4 regions of the Bacillus sp. FDAARGOS_235 genome follow, and region 4 is predicted to be linked to each of the others. Evidence: riboswitches for the same ligand, from Rfam matches in the RefSeq annotation. Region 4 holds a riboswitch; each other region holds the start of a gene.
The links. A riboswitch is a leader RNA that binds a small molecule or an ion and turns the genes downstream of it on or off. The one in region 4 is predicted to bind thiamine pyrophosphate.
Positions count from the first base shown of each region.

Region 1 (5,792 bases), 700 kb from region 4:
TGGCGATGGCAGCAACCGGATACGGTTTTTTATACGGACTATGGCCAATTGCTTGGATTATCATTATGTCGGTATTTTTGTATAAAATTTCCGTAAAAACAGGTCAATTCGATGTCATTCGTGCATCTGTATTATCTATTACAAATGATCACCGTTTACTCGTTATTTTAATTGGTTTTTCATTCGGAGCATTTTTAGAAGGGGCTGCGGGATTCGGTGCACCAGTAGCAATCACGGCAGCGCTTCTAGCAGGTCTCGGATTAAATCCTTTATATGCGGCTGGTCTTTGTTTAATCGCAAATACTGCACCGGTAGCATTTGGAGCGATGGGAATTCCGATTACAGTTGCTGGACAAGTAACGGGTATTGATCCACATAAAATCGGACAAATGGCTGGACATCAGTTACCGTTTCTATCATTATTTGTTCCGTTCTTCATCGTATTTTTAATGGATGGGTTTAAAGGGGTAAAACAAACGTGGCCTGCGTTACTTGTAGCAGGTAGTTCATTTGCAATTACACAGTTTATTACAGCAACGTTTCTAGGGCCGGAGCTTCCGGATATTACGTCAGCACTTGTAAGTTTAGTGAGTTTAGCGCTGTTCTTAAAAGTTTGGCAGCCGAAAGAAATCTATCAATCTAAACAAGCAAATAGTGAAGTAGCGGCAACAACGACGACATCTATGCCAAAACTCACAATAGGAAAAGTAGTGAAAGCATGGTCTCCGTTCATTATTTTAACGGTTATGGTAGTTGTTTGGAGCCAAAGCTTCTTTAAATCTTTATTTGCTCCAGGAGGCGCTTTAGAAAGTCTTGTATTTAAGTTTGAAGTTCCAGGCTTACACAATTTAGTAATGAAAGCAGAGCCGATAGTAAATAAACCAACGCCTTATGAAGCAATTTTGAAATTAGATGTTTTATCAGCGACTGGAACGGCAATTTTAATTGCTTGTATTATTTCTATCTTTATTTTGAAAATGAGTGCAAAAGATGCAGTAGCGACATTTAAAGAAACGTTAAACGAACTTAAGATGCCAATTCTATCTATCGGATTCGTATTAGGATTCGCATTTATCGCAAACTATTCTGGTCTATCTTCTACATTAGCGCTAGCGCTAGCAGGAACTGGCGGACTATTCCCTTTCTTCTCACCATTCCTAGGTTGGATTGGTGTATTCTTAACAGGATCCGATACGTCTGCGAACGCACTGTTCTCGAATTTACAAGCAATTACGGCACAGCAAGTTGGCGTATCTGAAGTACTTCTCGTTGCGGCAAATACAACAGGTGGTGTAACAGGTAAGATGATTTCTCCGCAATCGATTGCAATTGCTTGTGCTGCAGTTGGACTTGCCGGAAAAGAGTCGGATTTGTTCCGTTTTACAGTGAAGCATAGTTTGTTCTTCGTTATTATCGTTGGTATTATGACGTATGTACAGGCATATTATTTAACGTGGATGATTCCATAAACAATAAAAGAAATAAACTTTTCATTTTTCAGATTATCGTGTATGATGAGAAAGTATTGAAAATTAAATCAGTGATAAACTAGGGGTGCCTAACGTATGCGTAGGCTGAGAGAGAAGCGCGTGAACTTCTTAACCCTTTGGACCTGATCTGGCTCGTACCAGCGTAGGGAAGTTAGCGGCTTTACATAATGATGTCTTTTATGAGCCAGGTCCTTATTTTTTTATGGACCTGGCTCTTTTTGTTTTGGCATACGCTGGCCATATCTCGTCCTTGTCACGTACAGGGGGGCAACAAAGGTTATGAAACAATCTGTTTCAGCTGAACAAATTGAATTGAAATCGAGTTTACCAGGAAGTAAGAAAGTGTATGTAGATGGACCACGGGAAGGTATGAAAGTACCGATGCGTGAGATTGCACAAAGCGATACGAATGGTGTCCAAAATCCGCCCATCCGTGTGTATGATACGAGTGGTCCTTATACGGATCCGGCCTATAAAGTGGAGCTGGAAAAGGGGATTCCAACGCCGCGTCATTCTTGGGTCATGGAGCGCGGGGATGTAGAGGCATACGAAGGGCGTGAAGTAAAACCAGAGGATGACGGTGTGAAAGTGGCTTCGAAACATACACCTGTTTTCCCGCAAATGGATCGTAAGCCGCTTAGAGCGAAGGAAGGTGCAAATGTTACGCAAATGCACTATGCGCGTAATGGCATTATTACGTCTGAGATGGAGTATGTTGCGATTCGTGAAGGAGTGGAGCCTGAGTTTGTTCGTAAGGAAATTGCAGAAGGTCGTGCGATTTTACCAGCGAATATTAACCATCCGGAAGCAGAACCGATGATTATCGGACGTAACTTTCATGTGAAGGTAAATGCAAATATCGGAAACTCTGCTGTATCTTCTTCTATTGCAGAAGAAGTAGAGAAGATGACATGGGCAACGCGCTGGGGTGCAGATACGATTATGGATTTATCTACAGGTAAAAATATTCATACGACGCGCGAATGGATTATTCGTAATGCTCCTGTACCGGTTGGAACTGTGCCCATTTATCAAGCGCTTGAGAAAGTAAACGGAATTGCAGAAGATTTAACGTGGGAAGTGTACCGTGATACGTTAATTGAGCAAGCGGAGCAAGGCGTTGATTACTTTACGATTCACGCTGGTGTATTACTTCGTTACATTCCAATTACTGCAAAACGTACGACAGGTATCGTTTCACGCGGTGGTTCGATTATGGCGCAGTGGTGTTTATTCCATCATAAAGAAAACTTCCTATATACTCATTTTGAAGAGATTTGTGAAATTATGAAGCAGTACGATGTTTCATTCTCGCTTGGAGATGGATTACGTCCAGGTTCGATTGCAGATGCAAATGACGAAGCGCAGTTCTCGGAGCTTGAAACGCTTGGTGAATTGACGAAAATCGCTTGGAAACATGATGTGCAAGTTATGATTGAAGGACCTGGACATGTACCGATGCACTTAATTAAAGAAAATATGGAGAAAGAACTTGATATTTGTCAGGGCGCGCCATTTTATACACTTGGGCCGCTAACGACAGATATTGCACCAGGATATGACCATATTACATCCGCAATTGGAGCAGCAATGATCGGCTGGCTTGGAACGGCGATGCTTTGTTATGTAACGCCGAAAGAACATTTAGGTTTACCAAATAAAGATGATGTTCGAGAAGGGGTTATTACGTATAAAATTGCAGCACATGCGGCTGATCTTGCGAAAGGGCATAAAACGGCTCATCAGCGTGATGACGCACTTTCAAAAGCACGTTTCGAATTTCGTTGGCGCGATCAATTTAATTTGTCTTTAGATCCTGAACGTGCGATGGAGTATCACGATGAAACGTTACCAGCAGAAGGAGCGAAAACAGCTCATTTTTGTTCAATGTGTGGACCGAAGTTTTGTAGTATGAGAATTTCACATGATATTCGTGAATATGCGAAAGAAAATGACTTAGAAACGACAGAAGCAATTGAAAAAGGAATGAAAGAGAAGGCGAAAGAATTTAAAGATACTGGTAGTCATTTATACCAATAACACGTTACACCTCTTTACTTGATTGATCACACTGTAGTACCTAACTTAATTATAGAAAAAGCCCCCTTTGCTAAGACGGTAGCAAAGGGGGCTTCTGTTTTCTTTATAAGGCAAAGAAGAGGTGTACCCAGTAGTATAAGAGGAATAATGTGACGACTGTTGTGAGAGGAATAACGATGAGAGATACGCTTAAATAATCTTTCCATTTTACTTTAATTTTGTTTTGTTTCAGAATATACATCCAGATGAGGGAAGCTAGTGTACCGATTGGTAATAATAGTGAACCGATGTCACTACCAATAATGTTTGCGAGGTAGATTGTTTTTAATGTGACTGGATCTAGCCCCATTTCTGTTAATGTGATTGTACCAATCATAAGGGCAGGGTGGTTATTGAAGACGTTAGAGAGGATGGATACAAGTCCGCCCATTGCAAAGCTAGCATAGAGTAAATGCTGACTTACAAGTGGCTCGAGCCATTGCACAAGTGCGGCTGTTAATCCTGCGTTGTGAAGCCCGTAAATAATGACGTACATAGAGAAGGCGAAGATTAAAATGTGCCACGGTGTCTTTTTTAAAATATCGACAGGGTTTGTTCGTAAGTAGTACCATCTCCAGATAAGAAGAACGAGGGAACCTAGCACTGCAACGATTTCGATTGGGATAGATAAGAAGGATGCAACGAACAGAAGACAGCGCATAAGGAAGACAAAACCTAATACTTTTAACATGAATTTTGTACGTTTTTGTTTCGTATCAACAGAATTGTTTCCTTTTAACGGATGGAAGTTTTTCGTGAAGAAAATTTCTTCAATATCATATGAAGAAACCGGTAATTTCTCTGGTAATTTTTTCTTTAAAACAGTGTACATGAGCCATGACATAAACAATAATCCTAATGTTGCAGGTACAAACATCATAGCAGTATGCATATAAAGAGTCATATTAACGATATTTAATGCGATTAAGTTTACGATATTACTTACACCGATTGGTGCACTAGAAGCAGTGGCGATTAAAGCACCGCTTAATAAATAAGGAATTTGTTGATGAGGCTTTAATTGAAGATTTTTCAGAAGAAGGATTAGAATTGGGGTTGTAATCAAAATACTACCGTCATTATTAAATAAAAGAGTCATAAGAAAGCATAGTAATTGAATATACCAGTATAGGCGGCGTCCAGAACCTTTCGCTAAATTTGCGAGTTTTGCTGCAGCCCAATGGAAGAAGCCGAAGCTTTCTAATATAACTGCCATAACGATGGTCGCCAATATCGTTATGGAAGCGCCTCCGATTTTACTTATAATGTCTATGACATCTGGCCTTGAGACAAGTCCAGTAATGAGGATAATACCAGCGCCAATTGCTGCTGGCCATGCCTCATTTAAGCCACGAGGTCGCCAAAAGATAACAATCATCGTTAAGAAGAATACAATAATAGTAATCCATATCTCAATGCTCATATTTTACCTACCTTTCTATTTTTCCTTGAATCAATGTAGCTTGTCTCAAGGTCTGTATTGGTAGTATATTCGAAAAAGAATAAGAGGAACTAGACGTATAATAGAAGAAAGTGAATATGTGTTTTTCAAGCTATAGGACAAGTATACATACTAGTGAAATAACTATTAGGAGAGGAGTCTAATAAATGAGGGGCATTCTATGTACGAATGCCCCTCATTTATTCCGCTATTTGTGGGCAGTAAGACTCCTACCTCAAAATTCGGCTGGAGCAAAGAAGTTAGGTGGAAGTCCTGCTGCCCGTAAACGCCTGATTGGTGAAGGTTAATAATCAGTGGGGATGAACAAAACCCTTACTGATTAAAGTTTCACTTTGTTATTTTTCCTTCAAAAAAGTTCGATCCTTCAAGAATAAATTCCAGAAGAAAATGAATCCGGGTAGTAAAATTGCAATCCCGATTGCGTAGAGGATAAGAAGCGCATAGAATGTTTCGACTGTTGTAAAGCTTGTAAATACAGTTACATCCGGGTAAATGATATACGGTAAATGAGCGACGCCGTAAGCGTAGCTTGCAAATGCATATTGAGCGACGACAGCTAAAACTGCAATGCGAGGAAACCCTAGTGTGCTATATTTCTTATTTGTCCACCAAAGGGAGGAATAGCCGATAACAAATAAAATGATAGAGACTGTAAACCATGGGAATTGCTTTATTAATCCTTGCATTAGCCAGTGTGTTTGTGGGTCCATTACAACGAGAGCTATAATTGCCGTAACGAGCGTTGCAGGACCAAGTATGAT
Region 1 covers NZ_CP020437.2:3,209,601-3,215,392, forward strand. The annotation lists gene lldP (L-lactate permease) at 1-1,469, shown strand, start outside; TPP riboswitch at 1,541-1,656, shown strand; gene thiC (phosphomethylpyrimidine synthase ThiC) at 1,770-3,530, shown strand; gene A6J74_RS18420 (arsenic transporter) at 3,634-4,992, opposite strand; gene A6J74_RS30050 (hypothetical protein) at 5,178-5,318, shown strand; gene A6J74_RS18425 (cytochrome d ubiquinol oxidase subunit II) at 5,367-5,792, opposite strand, start outside.
Region 1: linked by a shared signal. The riboswitch ahead of thiC (phosphomethylpyrimidine synthase ThiC) and the one ahead of thiM (hydroxyethylthiazole kinase) in region 4 are both predicted to bind thiamine pyrophosphate.

Region 2 (5,792 bases), 340 kb from region 4:
TAATTTTAAATAAGAGAAAAAGTGATATACTGATAGATATAAGTATTATGATAGGTTTTGAATATAACAATATTTATTTTTAGTGTTGTAATAATGAATTAATATTTCCTACGTAGATAAAGTGAAACTTTAATTATTGGGGGTTTTGTCCATCCGCCAATGATTATTCGTTGAACCAATCGGGCTTTTATCGGCAGTTTTATTTCCCACCTAACTTCCTCGCATTCACTGGATTTTGAGGTGGGCGTCTTACTGCCCGGCAAATAGCGGGATAAAAAGGGAAGGGGAATTATATGAGGGCTGTACAGGGCGATCCAAATTGGAATTTGGTTACAGATACATATATAGAACCAAATAATTTTGCTGAATTATTATCTTTACTTGTACCTTGTCACCCAAAAGGTGAAGGAAAAGAGCGAACTATATTAGCATGGAAAGAAAAAGAATTTTATAAAGAAGAAAATTTAGCAGCAGTTATCGTTTATGGAATGAATAGAGTAAAGAATTTACCACAGTTTCATAAAGATGAAATTCCAACCTTAGTACGTATTCTTCGTTTATGTCAAGAGATTGGTTGGTATGAAGAGGCAAATACTTTTATGGTAACACAAGGGCTAGCTGAATTTGTCCAAACTTCATTGGAATATGAAACATGGGATCTTTTGACACAAGCAGTTGCTTTAAACTATTTAGTTATTAAATATCGTGTCGGGGAATTAACAGATGGGGATGTAGAAATTTGGGATAGAGTTAAATTTAATGAGAAATGTATAACAAATTGTAAACATCTATTATCTCAAAAAGAAATATTAGAGTTTACATTCTTCTATATGTGTAAGAGGGCTAAAGCACAGTCAAAAGAGCAGCTGAATAGTGATATGATGAGTCTAGCGATGTATTGTAATACTTTTGTGTATGATTTATATAGACATGACTTGTTGCGAAAGTATCGTAAGTGTACAGATTTTCTATCATATTATGGACCTAGTCAAGTAGTTTTAGCTTGTCAAAGAGCTGTACTTTCTCAAATTTCAGATCGATTAGATCCACTAAAGACAACTCATGTAGATGATTATTTATATGTGATGAAAGAAATGATGGAACATATGACAATAGGTATAATGGATCGATATAACCATTTTATCGGAAAGTTATTATCATACGTGCCATTTTTCGAAATGATTCAAGTTCCACAGCATGCATATTATTGTGAAGAATTACTGTATATTTGTAAGGGCATTGAATATAAAGAGGAAATACTACGCAATTATATATTTATACAATTACATGATTGTTTACCATCATTCTTTAAACTATTTCTTAAAAATAAGCGTTATGCGACGATTCATGATATTCTTTTCTATTGGTGTGACGATGAACAAAGAATGGGTTTAGAGAAAAAATATAATCTTAGTTTTATTTATGAAAAATATGCTTGTGGCTAAACAGTATTTTACATATGAAAAATTAATATAAATTAAAAAGGATCTCAATGTTATGTGAGATCCTTTTTTGTTAGTAAAACAAGGAGAAAGTGATTAAGATGAGAAATAGCATTCCATATAGGAGAAGTTGTGCAGTATAACTTCCTTGTATACCAAAAAAAGTATTTAGTTTTCCGTATAAATTCAATATATATTTCATTGTGTTATCTTTGAAAGATTGGTACACAGTGTCTCCTCTTTCTAAGCTTCTTGTTCATGTTTTTTATTATTAGGGACATTAATGTATCTAGCTATGAATAATAAAACAGCCATAAAGAATACGGGAATTATAGTAGATAAATAAAAGCCATTACTAATAACATTTGTTATAAGGGCACTTAATAGAAAAATAGCATTATAAACATGGGCAACTTTTTGCTTTAGTCGCACTTGAAATGACTCCATCATAATTTCTAGAGCAACAAAAGCAATGATAATAGATAAAAATACAGTGTTTGTATTGTAAATTATTAAACAACAGATTAAACCTAAAAAGGCTAAGTATTCAATGAAGAGAGGTATATTGCGTGGCATACAATTTACCTAACTAAATACGGCAGTGGATTTACTGCATTTGTTTTTTCAAAATTCCATTCTCCATTATGTAATTCGAAATGGAGGTGTTGTCCGTATGAATGACCTGTGTTACCCATATGACCTAGTAATTGTCCAGTTTGTATTTGATCACCAGCTTGTACAGTGCGATCTTTCATATGAGCATAAACTGTTGTATATAATTTCCCGTTTATTTGATGGGCGATGAACACTACATTGCCATAACTAGCTGAATAATATGATTTAATAACTTTACCTGCAGCGGCAGCTTGAATGGAGACGTTACCTTGTGCTGCAATATCTATTCCATAATGCATTTGTTCCCAGCGTATATCAAAGGTTGAGCTGATTTTTCCTTGGGTAGGGAATTTGAAAACTGCTGGAATAGCTGAAGATTGAGCTGTTTGAGCTTGTGATTGCTGTTGATTTTGTACCACATAGTGTTTGGCCACATACCCGTATCCTGTGCCAAAACGAATTTTATACCAAGTTCCTACTGTTTCTACTACTTGTATCTGTGTACCGTTTTGTAAAGAACCAAGTAGAGTACCATTTGTGCTAGCATTGTTACGTACATTTAATTTAGGTGTTGCAACAGTATATTTCGTATCATTTTGAACTGTGATTCCTTTTACTAAGGGCTGCGAACCATTAGATACGAATGCTTTTTGTACATAACCTGTTTGACCGTTATGTGAAATTTTATACCATTCGCCTTGTTCTCCTTGAATAGTCACGAACTTACCATTTGGTAATACATCTAAAATGGAAGATTCTAAATTAGGTTCAGAGCGAACGTTCAATGCATTAGCATTGACGATGTATTGATTAGTAGATTGAAGTTTGTTTTTTTGCAGAATAGCATCTTTTTGTACATAGCCTACTTTATTATTAACAGATACTTTATACCAATCCTTCGTTGTTTTAAGTATGTTAACTTTCGTATTAAAGCGAATTGTATCAAGGGATGTGCTATTTGTATTATCTTCTTTATGTAAGGCTACTTGATCGACTTTGACATATCCAGTTTTGACATTAGATAATTGTTCAGCGTTTGCTTTTTGTACATTTGTTTCGCCCATAGAAGGAAGTAATGAGGCGATTGCGACAGTAGTTGCTGTTAGAGCTGTAGCTTTCATATTCATATAATAGAGACCTCCTCTAGTTGTATAGTTAGTTGTAATTTTATTATAGTATAAAGATATAATATAGTGGGTGTATTCACATAAATGTAATATGAAATCAATATAAAAATAAATTTTTTCAGGATAATGATTCCTTTTTATGGAATTAATTGGTATTTTATTTTACGAAATAGAATAATAATTATTATATAACTCTGTAATTTCGTTGACAATTGAGAAAATTAAAACAGTTGATGATGTCTTATTAGGGTGTTATACTGACAGTGATAATTTTATAGTTTGCTAGGAGAGCTGGTGTTGCCAGCTGAGAGTAAGACCTTAAGTCTTTGATCCTTTTCATTACCTGATCTAGATTATGCTAGCGTAGGGAAGCAATTCGGACACTAATGATGAGTCCCCGTTTCTTTGCGTATAGAAACGGGGCTTTTTTATTTGAAAATTTTATATTGAAACCACTAGGGGTGCTTTTCGTGCTGAGAGAGGAATAATCCTTAACCCTTACAACACCTGATCTAGGTAATACTAGCGAAGGGAAGTGGAACAACGAATAAACTATAATTTTATTTGTTGTAACCACTTCTGATTATAGAAGTGGTTTTTTATTTAGATACATATATTGAAGGGGGAAATAGAAATGAAATTTTGTAATAGATTGTTAGAAGCTGTACAACCAGTTTGGGAGATGAGTCATAATCATCCATTTGTAGTAGGGATGGGGGATGGCACGTTAGAAAAAGATAAGTTTCAGTATTACATTATTCAAGATTATTTATATTTGTTAGATTATGCAAAGCTATATGCCATCGGTGTTGTAAAGGCAACGAATCCACAAGTAATGGGAAAATTTGCTGAACAAATTGATGGAATATTAAATGGAGAAATGACGATCCATAAACAGTATGCAAAAAGGCTTGGAATTTCTATAGAGGAGATAGAATCAGCAAAACCATCTGCTAAAAATTTAGCTTATACAAATTACATGATGTCTGTATCTCAAAATGGCACACTTGCGGAATTAATAGCAGCACTTCTTCCATGTATGTGGAGTTATTGGGAAATTGGAAAGCGTTTAAATGATATTCCTGGAGCGAGAGATCATGAGTTCTTTGGTGAGTGGATTCAAGGATATAGTTCTGAAGAATACGGTAACCTTTGTATTTGGTTAATAGATTTATTAGATGAAATGGCAATTGGAAAGTCAGAGCGAGAGCTAGAAAGATTAGAGGAGATTTTCTTATATTCCAGTCGATTTGAATATTTATTCTGGGATATGTCCTATCGTAAGGAGATGTGGGGATTTGAGGAGCAAGAACATACTACAGTTTCATAATGTTTCTTTTCATTATGATGAGAAGCCAATCATCGATGAATTAAATACTTCTATACAAGAGAAAGAGTTTGTAAGCATTATTGGGCCAAGTGGCTGCGGGAAAAGTACTCTATTTCGCCTTATTACAGGCTTAGAAGAAGTTAGTACTGGACGGATAGAGCTGACAGAAACAAAAAGTCATCCTGTAGGGTATATGCCTCAAAAAGATATGCTCCTGCCGTGGAGAACAATTATTGAGAATGCTGCTTTGCCACTAGAATGTCAGGGTGTACAGAAGAAAGAAGCACAAGTAAAGGCAAAGGAACTGTTACATAAATTTGGTTTACAAGGATACGAGGGAAAATACCCGAAAGATTTATCTGGTGGTATGAAGCAGCGCGTATCTTTTATCCAAACATTATTAACAGGCGGAGAGATATTATTGCTAGATGAACCGTTTAGCGCATTGGACGCTTTAACGAAGGCATCTTTGCAAGAATGGTTGTTTGAACAATGGAAAGAGTGGGAAAAAACAATTTTATTTATCACTCATGATGTGGAAGAAGCGTTGTTTCTTTCGAATCGAATTTTAGTGGTGGAACAGCAGCCGATAACTACTTTGACTGAACGGATTGTGCCGCTTGATCATAACAGAACACGAAAAGATTTATATAAACCGGATGTGTTAGCGCTGAAAGATGAGCTTCTTAGTATGTTACAAAGGCAGGTACTCGTATGATGAACCGATTGAAAGAATTAGTTCCTGCCATTACACTTTCTAGCATTTTACTCGTTATGTGGGAAATAGGAGCAAGAATTGTAGATGAAATGTACATTTTACCGTCACCGTCAGCAATTGTAATGAAGATATGGAAACTAAAAGACATATTATTTACGGTTCATTTACCGGCAACGTTATACGTCGTTTTAATAGGTGTTGTTATTTCTATCGTATTAGGTGTAGGGCTAGCGATGTTAATGAATGCGAGTACATGGATGGAAAGGGCATTTTATCCATTATTAGTTGCCTCACAAACGATTCCCATTACAGCGCTTGCTCCGCTTTTCGTTTTATGGTTTGGATATACCATCTGGAGTAAGGTTGTTGTTACAGTTTTAATTACGTTTTTCCCTATTGCGGTCAATACGTATGACGGACTGCGTAGTACGAAAAAAGAATGGGAGGAGCTCTTAGTTACATATGGAGCAACGAAGAAAGATGTTTTTCTTAAGTTAAAGTTACCGTCTGCTCTTCCTTATTTTTTTTCAGCTTTAAAAATTGCAGTTCCGCTTAGTGTA
Region 2 covers NZ_CP020437.2:2,171,401-2,177,192, reverse strand. The annotation lists gene A6J74_RS13125 (DUF3965 domain-containing protein) at 294-1,445, shown strand; gene A6J74_RS13115 (hypothetical protein) at 1,686-2,018, opposite strand; gene A6J74_RS13110 (SH3 domain-containing protein) at 2,024-3,184, opposite strand; TPP riboswitch at 3,459-3,571, shown strand; TPP riboswitch at 3,632-3,735, shown strand; gene tenA (thiaminase II) at 3,819-4,514, shown strand; gene A6J74_RS13100 (ABC transporter ATP-binding protein) at 4,483-5,232, shown strand; gene A6J74_RS13095 (ABC transporter permease) at 5,232-5,792, shown strand, end outside.
Region 2: linked by a shared signal. The riboswitch ahead of tenA (thiaminase II) and the one ahead of thiM (hydroxyethylthiazole kinase) in region 4 are both predicted to bind thiamine pyrophosphate.

Region 3 (5,792 bases), 1.1 Mb from region 4:
GACGACACGAAACCACTTGATAAATTACCAGCTGTAACAACAGAACAAGGTGTATTATTCGCAAAAAACAAAGTTGAAAATGCTAAAATCGATGGCGCGAAATTAAAATATGAAGGCAACATAATTATCGGAAGTGGCCGTGCATATGCAGATATGTTCGCGATTGTTGATGATGCAACTTACAACAATGTAAAAGGTGAAGAAAAATCGGTGGGTGTATTAAAATTTGATAAGGACCCGAGTAAAGAATTCCCTGGCAAAAATGATGTAGAAACATCACAACTTGTAAAAATTAAAAAGTAAGAAAAAAGCTTTGCGAGATTCGCAAAGCTTTTTTTCTACTTGTGAGCGATTTGCTCCATATCCGGACTACAAGTTTGCGACTGGCATGACTTATTTAAAGAACATGCTGCGCATTTTCCTTTTTTACTTCTTTTTACGAAATTAACTAACGTATATGCTGCATAACCAAAAATGATAGCTCCAATTATAATATTGACCATCATCATACATCTCCTTTTAGAATCCGAGTAAAGATCCAACTTGGTATATAATAAGCGTTAATACATAAGCAACTACGAGCGGATAAACGACTGAGAAAATCGTCCATTTCGCTGATCCTGTTTCACGTTTAATAACAGCTACTGTCGCTAAGCACGGAACGTATAATAAAATAAAGAACATAAATGCATACGCTGATAATGCTGTATAATGTGCTCCCATTACGTTTCCAAGCACATCTTCTTTAACCGCATAAATAATCGCCATTGTAGAAACGACAACTTCTTTCGCTAAAAATCCTGTTAAAAGGGATGCTGCAGCTTGCCACGTTCCAAAGCCTAGCGGTGCAAATAGCGGTGCGATAAATCCACCAATCATCGCTAAGTAACTGTCTCCCATATCAACACCAAATCCTGATGGACCTGCATAATTTAATAGCCAAATGACAACCGAACCACCAAAGATGAATGTACCAGCTTTACGAACAAACCCTTTCCCTTTTTCCCATGTGCTAAGCCATAACGTTTTCGCTTGTGGCACGCGGTAAGGCGGTAGTTCAATGACGAAAATAGATTTTTCCGCTTTTAAAATAGTAAGAGACATTATTTTTGTAACTAATAACGCAAGGACAATCCCTGCAACGTATAAAGAGAACACAACAGTTGCCTGACTATGAGGGAAGAACACTCCCGCAAATAATGCATATACAGGTAAACGTGCTGAACAAGACATAAATGGTGTTACTAAAATTGTAAGTAAACGCTCTTTCTCCTGTTCAATCGTTCTCGCTGCCATAATACCTGGAACGTTACAGCCAAAACCGATAATCATCGGAATAAAGGCTTTTCCATTTAAACCGAAGAACTCCATAATTCTATCCATAACAACTGCAATTCGCGCCATATACCCTGAGTCTTCTAATAATGAAATGAAAAAGAATAGTGCAAAGATTTGTGGAACGAATACTAACACAGCACCAACACCGGCAATAATACCTTCTGTAACAAGCGCTTGAATAAAATCAGAAGCTCCAATACTTGTAAGTCCAGCCGTCACCCAATCCGTAAGCTGGCCACCAAAAAACTCATCTAACATATCCGATAAAGGTGTACCAATCCAAGTAAACGTAACCTGAAAAATAAAAAACATAACTGCTAAAAAGATTGGAAGTCCTAAAATTTTATGTGTAATTAATCTATCAATTTTTTCTGAAAAAGGAATTTTTCCTTCTTTCTCATGCTTCATAACATTTGTTTTTAACTTTTCAATATACGCTTCACGAGTTTTGTAAATGTGCTCTTCTAACGTACAATCAAGTTTTCCTTCTAAGCGAGATCGAATGGCTATGAGTTCCTTATAAATTGGTAATGCTTTTATTTCTTTTTCTACTACTTCGTTATTGCTTAAAAATTGAAGTGCTAACCATCTCGGATGCTCGTAATTCACTGTCTCTAAAAGAGCAATTACTTCTCCAATTCCTTCATCCATTTGTACACCATATGAAATAAGGAATGGCTTTTTCTCTTTTTTGTCATTTTCTTTAAGAGTCGTAAGCAGTTCTTCACAGCCTTTTCCACTTCTTGCAACGACAGGCACAACTGTTACACCTAATAGTTCTGATAATCGTTTTACATCAATTACAATTCCTCTTTGCTTCGCCACATCAACCATGTTTAAACCAATTGAGACTGGCTTACCAAATTCAAGTAACTGCAACGTTAAATGCATATTTCTTTCAAACTGCGAGGAATCTACGATATTTAACATATGATTAAATTCTTCTGTTAATAGAAAGTTTGTTACAACACCTTCATCACGTGAAACTGGATTTAAATCATAAACACCTGGTAAATCAATTAATGTTCCTTGTCTATCTTTTAATTTACCAACCTTCTTTTCTACTGTTACACCGCTCCAGTTTCCTACATATTCATAAGAACCAGTAAGTGCATTAAATAATGATGTCTTCCCTGTATTCGGATTCCCTAGCAAAGCTACCTTATTCACGCTAATTCCACCTTTATCATTTTCGCGTCACAATGACGAATACTAATTAACTGTCCACGACACTCCAATGTACAAGGACCTTTAAACATCGCTTTCTGTTTCAGGCGAAGTTCGCTTCCTTCAGCAAGACCGAAAGCAGCTAGTCTACGCTTTAATAGCTGATCTAAAGACTGAATACTTTTTACTAACACTTTCTCTCCAATTTTAATATCTACTAAGCTCATAACCTTCCCCCTCAGAAGAGAATGATAATTATTTTCAAAAAAATTATACCACACCCAATTTCTCTTGTACTATACCCTTTTGCTTCATATTTATTAACATTTCGCTACAATTGTATTTCAATTATTGTCATACTGTATTCGTTTGCCATTCTCATCCATTTCGCTTACAATAAACAATAGCAAATAAAGAATCTCGTTATCACTGGGGGAGCCATGCCGCTGAGAGGGAACACTTCGTTCCGACCCTTCGAACCTGTTAGTTAATGCTAACGCAGGGATTGTGCAAACGTCCGAAATACATACCTCATTTTTATTTACGTATTTCGTATCCTCCTATGATATCTATTCTTTTTTGTACAACTTGGATTTAGGGGGAGACAACATGCGTAACACTAATTTACAAGCGATGATCGAATCTGCTATTCTTGCAGCCTTCGCCATGGTCATCGACATTTTACCATTATCAATTAAACTTCCAACAGGCGGTTCTATCTCATTCGCTATGATTCCTATTTTTATTATTGCTTACCGCTGGGGCTTTAAATCAGCTTTCTTAGGTGGTTTAGTTTGGGGACTGTTACAAATTGTCGTAGGTGATGCCTACATTTTAACACCAGTTCAAGCATTCATTGAGTACTTCATTGCCTTTGCTTTTATCGGATTTGCCGGGTTATTCTATCGTCCAATTCAAAATGCACTTTTAGCATCTAATGCGAATGGCAACGAACAATCAAACTTAAGTAGCCATAAAGATAAACCTTCATCAAAACAAAACCAAGGAAAGAAAGTAATTGGATTCATTATCGTTGCTACATTTATCGGTAGTCTAGCTCGTTACTTCTGTCACTTTATTGCCGGTATTATTTTCTGGGGACAATATGCACCGAAAGGTCAATCAGCTGTGCTATATTCATTAATCGTAAATGGCAGCACAATGCTTGGTTCTTTTATTCTATGTACAGTTTTACTTATATTTTTATTTATCACTTCACCACGCTTATTCAAAAGCATCAATGCTTATCAAATAAATGCAAACAAAAAGGGCGCTTAACTAGCGCCCTTTTTTATATCAAAATTCTCAATGAGTAATATCGATAATAAATACAATAAATGCACAAAGAAAAATAAATACCATCACACCTAGTAAATTGCTATTCATGGCTAATCTACTCCTTACATAACCTCTTTTTCTAACAAGATTATATCTCTTAAAAATAAAGATTAGGTAAAGATAATATGAAAATAACTTAAAAAAAAGCGTAGCATGTATGATCTACGCTTTTTTCAGTAAGTAGAAGTAAAATAACACACCATCTTCTGTATTCTTTACCCCATATTCAGCATCGTGCAGTTCTAAAATATTCTTTGAAATAGCAAGCCCAAGCCCTGTTCCACCTTGTGAACGATGACGTGCTGCATCCACGCGATAAAAACGATCCCAAATTTTATCTAATTGCTCTTCTTCAATATGAGTACCTTTATTTTCAATACACACTTTTATACGATTTTTCTCATCTATTGTAGAAATAATAATATCCTCTTTATTCGGTGTATAACGTATGGCATTCGTAATGAAGTTCACGATGACTTGTTCAATCCGGCCTTGATTTGCGACTACTTCAAATGGACCTATATTTTTATGAACACGAAGTTCTTTTTTCTCTATTTCTACAGAAAGGTGTTCACATATATCTTCAATTACTGTATCGATATAAAATGAATCCATTTTCATTTTATATGTACCTGACTCAAATTTAGCTAACTCAAGCATATCTAAAATTAACGTATCCATTTTATCTACTTCTCGTTCCATCGCTTGAAAATAGTACTCTTTTTTATGTTCAGCTACCCCATCCTTTAAAATAGAAATACAGCTTTTCATAATACTTAACGGTGTTTTTAATTCATGTGAAACACCAGAAATGAATTCCTTCCGCGTCTTTTCTAGCTTTCTTTCCTTTTCAATATCTTGTTCTAGCTGTCCAATATGCGAATGGAGTTTATTCGATAGCGTATTAATATTTTTCGATAAATCACCAATTTCATCTTTTGAAGTAATTGGTATTTTTTCTGTGAAATCTAAATGCGCTATTTTTTTCGTTGTATCATTTATTTTTAGTAGCGGTTTTGCAATTTGTTTCGAGTAATAAAACGAAGCTAGAAAAACCAAAACGACTACAAATGCAATAATGTAAATGTAATAATCTTGTACCATTTGTACAGCCTCATCTACTGGTTGTAAAGAAGCCATCGCATATATATATGCTACTGATCCATCTTTTTCTTTTATTGGCTTAATTAATAATTTATATTTTATATCATTTTTTTCATAGTCCATTGTTTGTGTTGCATATTGTATGTGCTTGCTCTCTTTTAATAATAAATCCGTTTGAAATTCTTTTATGTTATCCAAGAATATACTATTTTTATAAATTGGATTCACAGGACCTTTTACATCTGGGAACTGTACTTTTGTAACACGTCCTCCTATGTAAAAGCCTAATTCCTGAGCAGCTTCTTCCTGAACAGCTGGTTTCTTTTCCTTAACAAGTTGCTCCCCAGCTGCTCTCCTTTTCTCCTCATCTAATTTAATTTTCTCCTGAAACGCTTTTTCTAATGGCTTATTAGATCCATTTAAATTTTGCTTACTTAACATGAAAGAGAATGGAATAAAACTATCTTCTTGTTTCACCCCAGAAACAGACATTGTTTGTCCTAAAAACTGATCTGATGATTTATTATCAATCTCCTCTATATTGACGAGATTGTATAAGGGAATCTTGAATATTTGTTGTCCAAACTCCTTTTGTTTCCTACGGTCTATCGTTACCTCAAAATAAAAATCATCCACATGTTTTAAATTCCCATTCTGATCTAATGTCGTAATCCACGTATTATTTTCTCTAAAAAAGTCTTGCTCCAGTTTCTGAATTCCTTCTGCATTTCCTGCGTAATTTAAATAATTCTTTTCAAAGGAATTTAAATTCACTTTAATATCTTCTACTTTTCGATTCGCATAATATTGTTTGAAAAATATCGTTTGTCCAATAAATATCGTCG
Region 3 covers NZ_CP020437.2:3,561,577-3,567,368, reverse strand. The annotation lists gene A6J74_RS20435 (lipoprotein BA_5634 family protein) at 1-303, shown strand, start outside; gene A6J74_RS20430 (FeoB-associated Cys-rich membrane protein) at 339-506, opposite strand; gene feoB (ferrous iron transport protein B) at 520-2,508, opposite strand; gene A6J74_RS20420 (FeoA family protein) at 2,505-2,732, opposite strand; TPP riboswitch at 2,927-3,028, shown strand; gene thiT (energy-coupled thiamine transporter ThiT) at 3,115-3,783, shown strand; gene A6J74_RS20410 (sensor histidine kinase) at 4,006-5,792, opposite strand, start outside.
Region 3: linked by a shared signal. The riboswitch ahead of thiT (energy-coupled thiamine transporter ThiT) and the one ahead of thiM (hydroxyethylthiazole kinase) in region 4 are both predicted to bind thiamine pyrophosphate.

Region 4 (5,792 bases):
CATCATCAAATGGATGTACAAATTTCGCTCCTGTCTTCTCTTTTAAATCTAGTGCATAAGCTAATGCATCATCAAATACATCACCTTGTAATTCTACATGTGCACCGTACTTTTTTGTCGCAAGTACCTTACTTAACGGAGCACCTTTTGGCATCACAATCGTACAAGGAATACTAAGCATATTACTAGAATAAGCGACTCCTTGCGCATGATTTCCAGCAGATGCCGCAACAACACCATTTTCTAAATCACCTTTCTCAAGAGAAACCATTTTATTATAAGAACCACGTACTTTAAAAGAGCCTGTCTTTTGTAAATTCTCCAGCTTTAAATACACTTCATTCTGTGATAACTCACTAAATGTACTTGAATAATCTAATGGGGTCATATGTACAATGCCCTTCATTTTCTCATAAGCAGCTATAATATCCTGAAATACAATCATGCCTTCGCCTCCGAAACAATATATGTTTATACATACTAGTTTAGGCGGCATATTTTGTTTTATACGACAAAAGACCACGTAGTATTTTCATACTACATGGTCTTTTATCTACAAACACTTATTTACTTCCCCAGCTAATCGCTTCGTACTTTCATACGCAGAATCCGCTAGACTAATTGCAGAAATAACTGAAACACCATCCGCACCCGCTTCTATAACGGCAGCAGTATTTTCAATTGTAATCCCACCGATACCAACAATCGGCACTGTAATTCCTTGTTCTCTAAAATGAGCTAAACCTTTCGTTCCTTGAACAGCTTTCGTATCTTTTTTCGTACTCGTTGGGAAAATAGGGCCAACTCCTAAATAATCAGCTCCGTTTTCAATCGCCCATTTTGCTTCTTCAATTGTATGTGTAGATACACCGATAATTTTATCTCCCATCTTTTCACGAACAGATGTAATCCCTTCATCATCTTGTCCTACATGAACACCATCTGCATCTAATTCAACGGCCAATTCTACATCATCATTTACAATGAAAGGAACACCATATTCCTTGCAAAGCGCCTGCAATTTCTTTGCAAAACGCACTCTATCCTCTCCAGTTAAAGTCCCTTCTCCCTTTTCACGAAATTGAAAAAGTGTCACTCCACCGTCTAACGCTTCTTTCAATATAGCTAACGGATCCTTCATGCAATTATTGCTTCCCATAATAAAATACACTTGTAATAGGTTAGACATTTTCTTGGTTTCAATGCGCATCATGTGTTTCATCCCCTTACTCTAACTCCTCAATCTTCCCATACTTCTCAATATCACCGGAAGTTGTATTCGCTAATTGATTTAAAAATTCAATTTGGAAACTACCAGGCCCTTTTTCTACCGTCTTAGCAGCTGCTAGTTCCGCAGCTACACCATAAAATGTTACTGCTGCTACTGCTGCCTTTACATAATCTTTTTCTACCGCAATAAATGCTCCTATTACAGAAGTTAGTAAACAACCCGTTCCAGTAACCTTTGTTAAAATAGAGTGACCGTTTCGAATAAGAATCGTTCGCTCTCCATCTGTAACGACATCTTCTTTTCCAGTAATGACCGCAACTGTATTCAATTCCTCTGCTGTCTGTTTTGCAATATTTACAACATTGCCATTTCCAGTACCAGCATCTACCCCTTTAATTTCCCATCTCTCATTAATAACGTTAGCTACTTCAGCTGCATTCCCACGAATTATCGCTAGATCTATTTCAGCTGGAATATGTCTCGCAACTTCTGTTCGATACGATGTTGCTCCTGCGCCAACAGGATCAAACAATACTGGTACATCATTCGTATTAGCCGACTTACCAGCAAGTAACATCGCTTCTACTTCCTCGGGACGAAGTGTTCCCATATTTAATACTAACGCTCCCGCAATGCTAGCCATTTCTGCTACTTCTTCTTTTGCATACGCCATTACAGGCGATGCCCCTAGTGCTAACAAACCGTTCGCTGTAAAGTTTGTTACAACAACATTTGTAATATTATGAACGAGCGGATTAGATTCCCTCACTAAATCCACTACTTTACTAATTTCTTTCATATTCATCCTTTTCATCTCCTAACTATAATGATGGGAGATACACAAAAAGGCACTTTGCGCGTATGCAAAGTGCCTGAACATGTGCTTTTACACTCTCCCTACGCTGGCATTATCCAACAGGTTCAAATGGTCAATGACGGATTAGTCATACTCTCAGTTTGCATCCACAAACTCCCATGTGTTTCTTATTCATCTACTTCAAAGTCTACTCTTATTCTAGTAAAATAACAAGTTCTTTACTTTTCCGTATAAAGTGAAACTTTAATCAGTGGGAGTTTTGTTCATTCCACTAAAACAGCTCAAACCTCGAGCGAAACTGAATCTCAAGAAAATGTATGCTATATTTAACTTATGGAAATTTGAAAGGATGTTTTTAATATGTCAAAAAGCGTTGTAATCGCTGAAAAACCTTCCGTTGCGCGAGATATTGCTCGTGTACTGAAGTGTGATAAAAAAGGAAACGGTTATCTTGAAGGTAGTAAATATATTGTAACTTGGGCTTTAGGTCATCTCGTTACATTAGCAGATCCAGAAAGCTATGATGTGAAATATAAAAAGTGGAATTTAGAAGACTTACCGATGCTACCGGAGCGTTTGAAATTAACGGTTATTAAACAAACTGGTAAACAGTTTAATGCTGTGAAAAGCCAGCTACTTAGAAAAGATGTAAATGAAATTATTGTCGCTACAGACGCAGGTCGTGAAGGCGAATTAGTCGCACGCTGGATTATCGATAAAGTTAAGTTGAATAAACCAATTAAACGTTTATGGATTTCTTCTGTAACCGATAAAGCAATTAAAGATGGTTTTGCAAATTTAAAACCAGGTAAGGCATATGACAATTTATACGCTTCAGCAGTTGCGCGTTCAGAAGCTGACTGGTATATCGGCCTTAACGCGACTCGAGCTTTAACAACTCGCTTTAACGCTCAACTAAATTGTGGTCGTGTACAAACACCTACTGTTGCTATGATCGCTAGTCGTGAAGATGAAATAAAAAACTTCAAAGCTCAAACTTACTACGGTATCGAAGCTCAAACAACTGATAAGTTAAAACTAACTTGGCAAGATGCAAACGGTAATAGCCGTAGTTTTAATAAAGAAAAAATTGATGGTATTGTAAAAAATCTAGATAAACAAAATGCCACTGTTGTGGAAATTGATAAAAAACAGAAGAAGTCATTCTCTCCTGGTCTTTACGATTTAACTGAATTACAACGTGATGCAAATAAAAAGTTTGGTTACTCTGCTAAAGAAACATTAAACATTATGCAGAAATTATATGAACAACATAAAGTGTTAACGTATCCTCGTACAGATTCACGCTACATTTCATCTGATATCGTTGGAACACTTCCAGAACGTCTAAAAGCGTGCGGTGTCGGGGAATATCGTCCGTTAGCACATAAAGTACTACAAAAGCCAATTAAGCCTAATAAATCATTTGTTGATGATAGTAAAGTAAGCGATCATCACGCAATTATTCCAACAGAAGGATACGTTAACTTCTCATCCTTTACAGATAAAGAGCGTAAAATTTATGATTTAGTTGTGAAACGTTTCTTAGCTGTTTTATTCCCTGCATTCGAATACGAGCAACTAACGTTACGCACAAAAGTTGGTAATGAAACGTTCATTGCACGCGGAAAAACGGTTTTACACGCTGGTTGGAAAGAAGTATACGAAAATCGCTTTGAAGACGATGATGTAACTGATGACGTAAAAGAGCAGCTTCTACCTCACATTGAAAAAGGTGATACATTAGCTGTAAAGTTAATTATGCAAACATCAGGTCAAACAAAGCCTCCTGCACGATTTAATGAAGCGACTTTACTTTCAGCAATGGAGAATCCTACAAAATATATGGATACGCAAAATAAACAACTTGCTGATACGTTAAAATCGACTGGTGGATTAGGCACTGTAGCGACACGTGCAGATATTATCGACAAACTCTTCAATTCATTTTTACTTGAAAAGCGTGGTAAAGATATTCACATTACATCAAAAGGCCGTCAGTTACTTGATTTAGTACCAGAAGAGTTAAAATCTCCTACACTAACTGGTGAATGGGAACAAAAACTTGAGGCTATCGCAAAGGGTAAACTGAAAAAAGAAGTCTTCATTTCTGAAATGAAGAACTATACGAAAGAAATTGTTTCTGAAATTAAATCAAGTGATAAAAAATATAAACATGACAACATTTCAACGAAGTCTTGTCCAGACTGTGGTAAACCAATGCTAGAAGTAAACGGCAAAAAAGGAAAAATGCTCGTTTGCCAAGACCGTGAATGTGGTCATCGTAAAAATGTATCTCGTACAACAAACGCTCGTTGTCCACAATGTAAGAAGAAACTAGAACTACGTGGTGAGGGTGAAGGTCAAATCTTTGCATGTAAATGTGGCTATCGCGAAAAATTATCGACATTCCAGGAGCGACGTAAAAAAGAATCTGGAAACAAAGCTGATAAGCGTGACGTTCAAAAATATATGAAACAACAGAACAAAGAAGAAGAACCATTAAATAACCCGTTCGCAGAAGCATTAAAGAAATTAAAATTTGATTAAACAAAAAGGTTCCTACCGGAGGTAGGAACCTTTTTTTAGTGAATGATTTTACTTCCTTTTGCATTCTCAACGAATTTTTCACTTGATTTATTAATTGGTGTTTTCAGTAATAATGCAGCAACAATCATAACTACTACGAAAGCACTTAGTACAAGTAAATCTCTCGTTACGATATCCCAAAGCATTCCACCCACTGTTTCACGAATTGCACTAATTGCATACGTGAATGGTAAGAACGGATAAAGTGCTTGGAAGAACGCCGGTGTCATTTGAATTGGGAATGTTCCGCCCGACCCTGCTACTTGCAGTACAAGTAAAATGATCGCCATCGATTTCCCAACGTTTCCGAAAATAGAAACGAGTGAGTATACGATACAAACGAAGACTCCACCAATAAATAAACTAAATAACACAAACCAGAATTTATCGACTACGTACGTACCGAGTAAGAATATATCTCCCATTGATACGATAAACGCTTGTGAAAGACCTATCGTTAAGAATGTTAATAAACGTCCGAAGTAAACTTCATGGCTCTTATAATTTGCGCCCTCTTCATGTACTTCTACTGTTAATAATGAAACCATTAATAATGCGCCTACCCATAATGCAAGCACTGTATAGAATGGTGACATCGCTGAACCGTAGTTCGGCATCGCAAATAATTTATTCTCTTTTAAATTTACTGGATTTGCAAAGTAATCACTTTGCTTTTCAACATCATTTTTCAATAGGCGTATGATGTCTTTTAAATCTTCTTCAGATTCAAAATCACGAATTTTATCTGCTAATTCTTTAATCTTTTTCTCAGTCTCCGGCATTTCGGCTTTAATGTCTGCTAATTTCTTTCTACCGTCTACTAAGCCTTTTGATGAATCTTCTAGTAATTTTTTAACATCTGGAAGCTTTTTGTCTGCTTCGCTTAAAATTTGAGTTGTGTTTTTAGACATACGTTTCGTACGTTCAATTGCTGTATTAAAGTTTGGAACGATTTCTGAATCATATGTTGCTAAGAAATCTCCTAATTGAGCTGAGGCATTTTTAGTTGCTTCATTAATACTTTCTACAACCTCTTTTGTAGGCTTCTGTCCATTGTTAATTAATGTAGTTGCCTTATTTGTTGCATCTATACCTTTTTGAACAGCATTTTGTGCTTTATTCAATTTTGCAATTCCATTATTAAGGTTTTTGTCA
Region 4 covers NZ_CP020437.2:2,507,190-2,512,981, forward strand. The annotation lists gene ilvA (threonine ammonia-lyase) at 1-445, opposite strand, end outside; gene thiE (thiamine phosphate synthase) at 554-1,213, opposite strand; gene thiM (hydroxyethylthiazole kinase) at 1,227-2,036, opposite strand; TPP riboswitch at 2,109-2,218, opposite strand; gene topB (DNA topoisomerase III) at 2,409-4,598, shown strand; gene A6J74_RS14790 (YhgE/Pip domain-containing protein) at 4,634-5,792, opposite strand, start outside.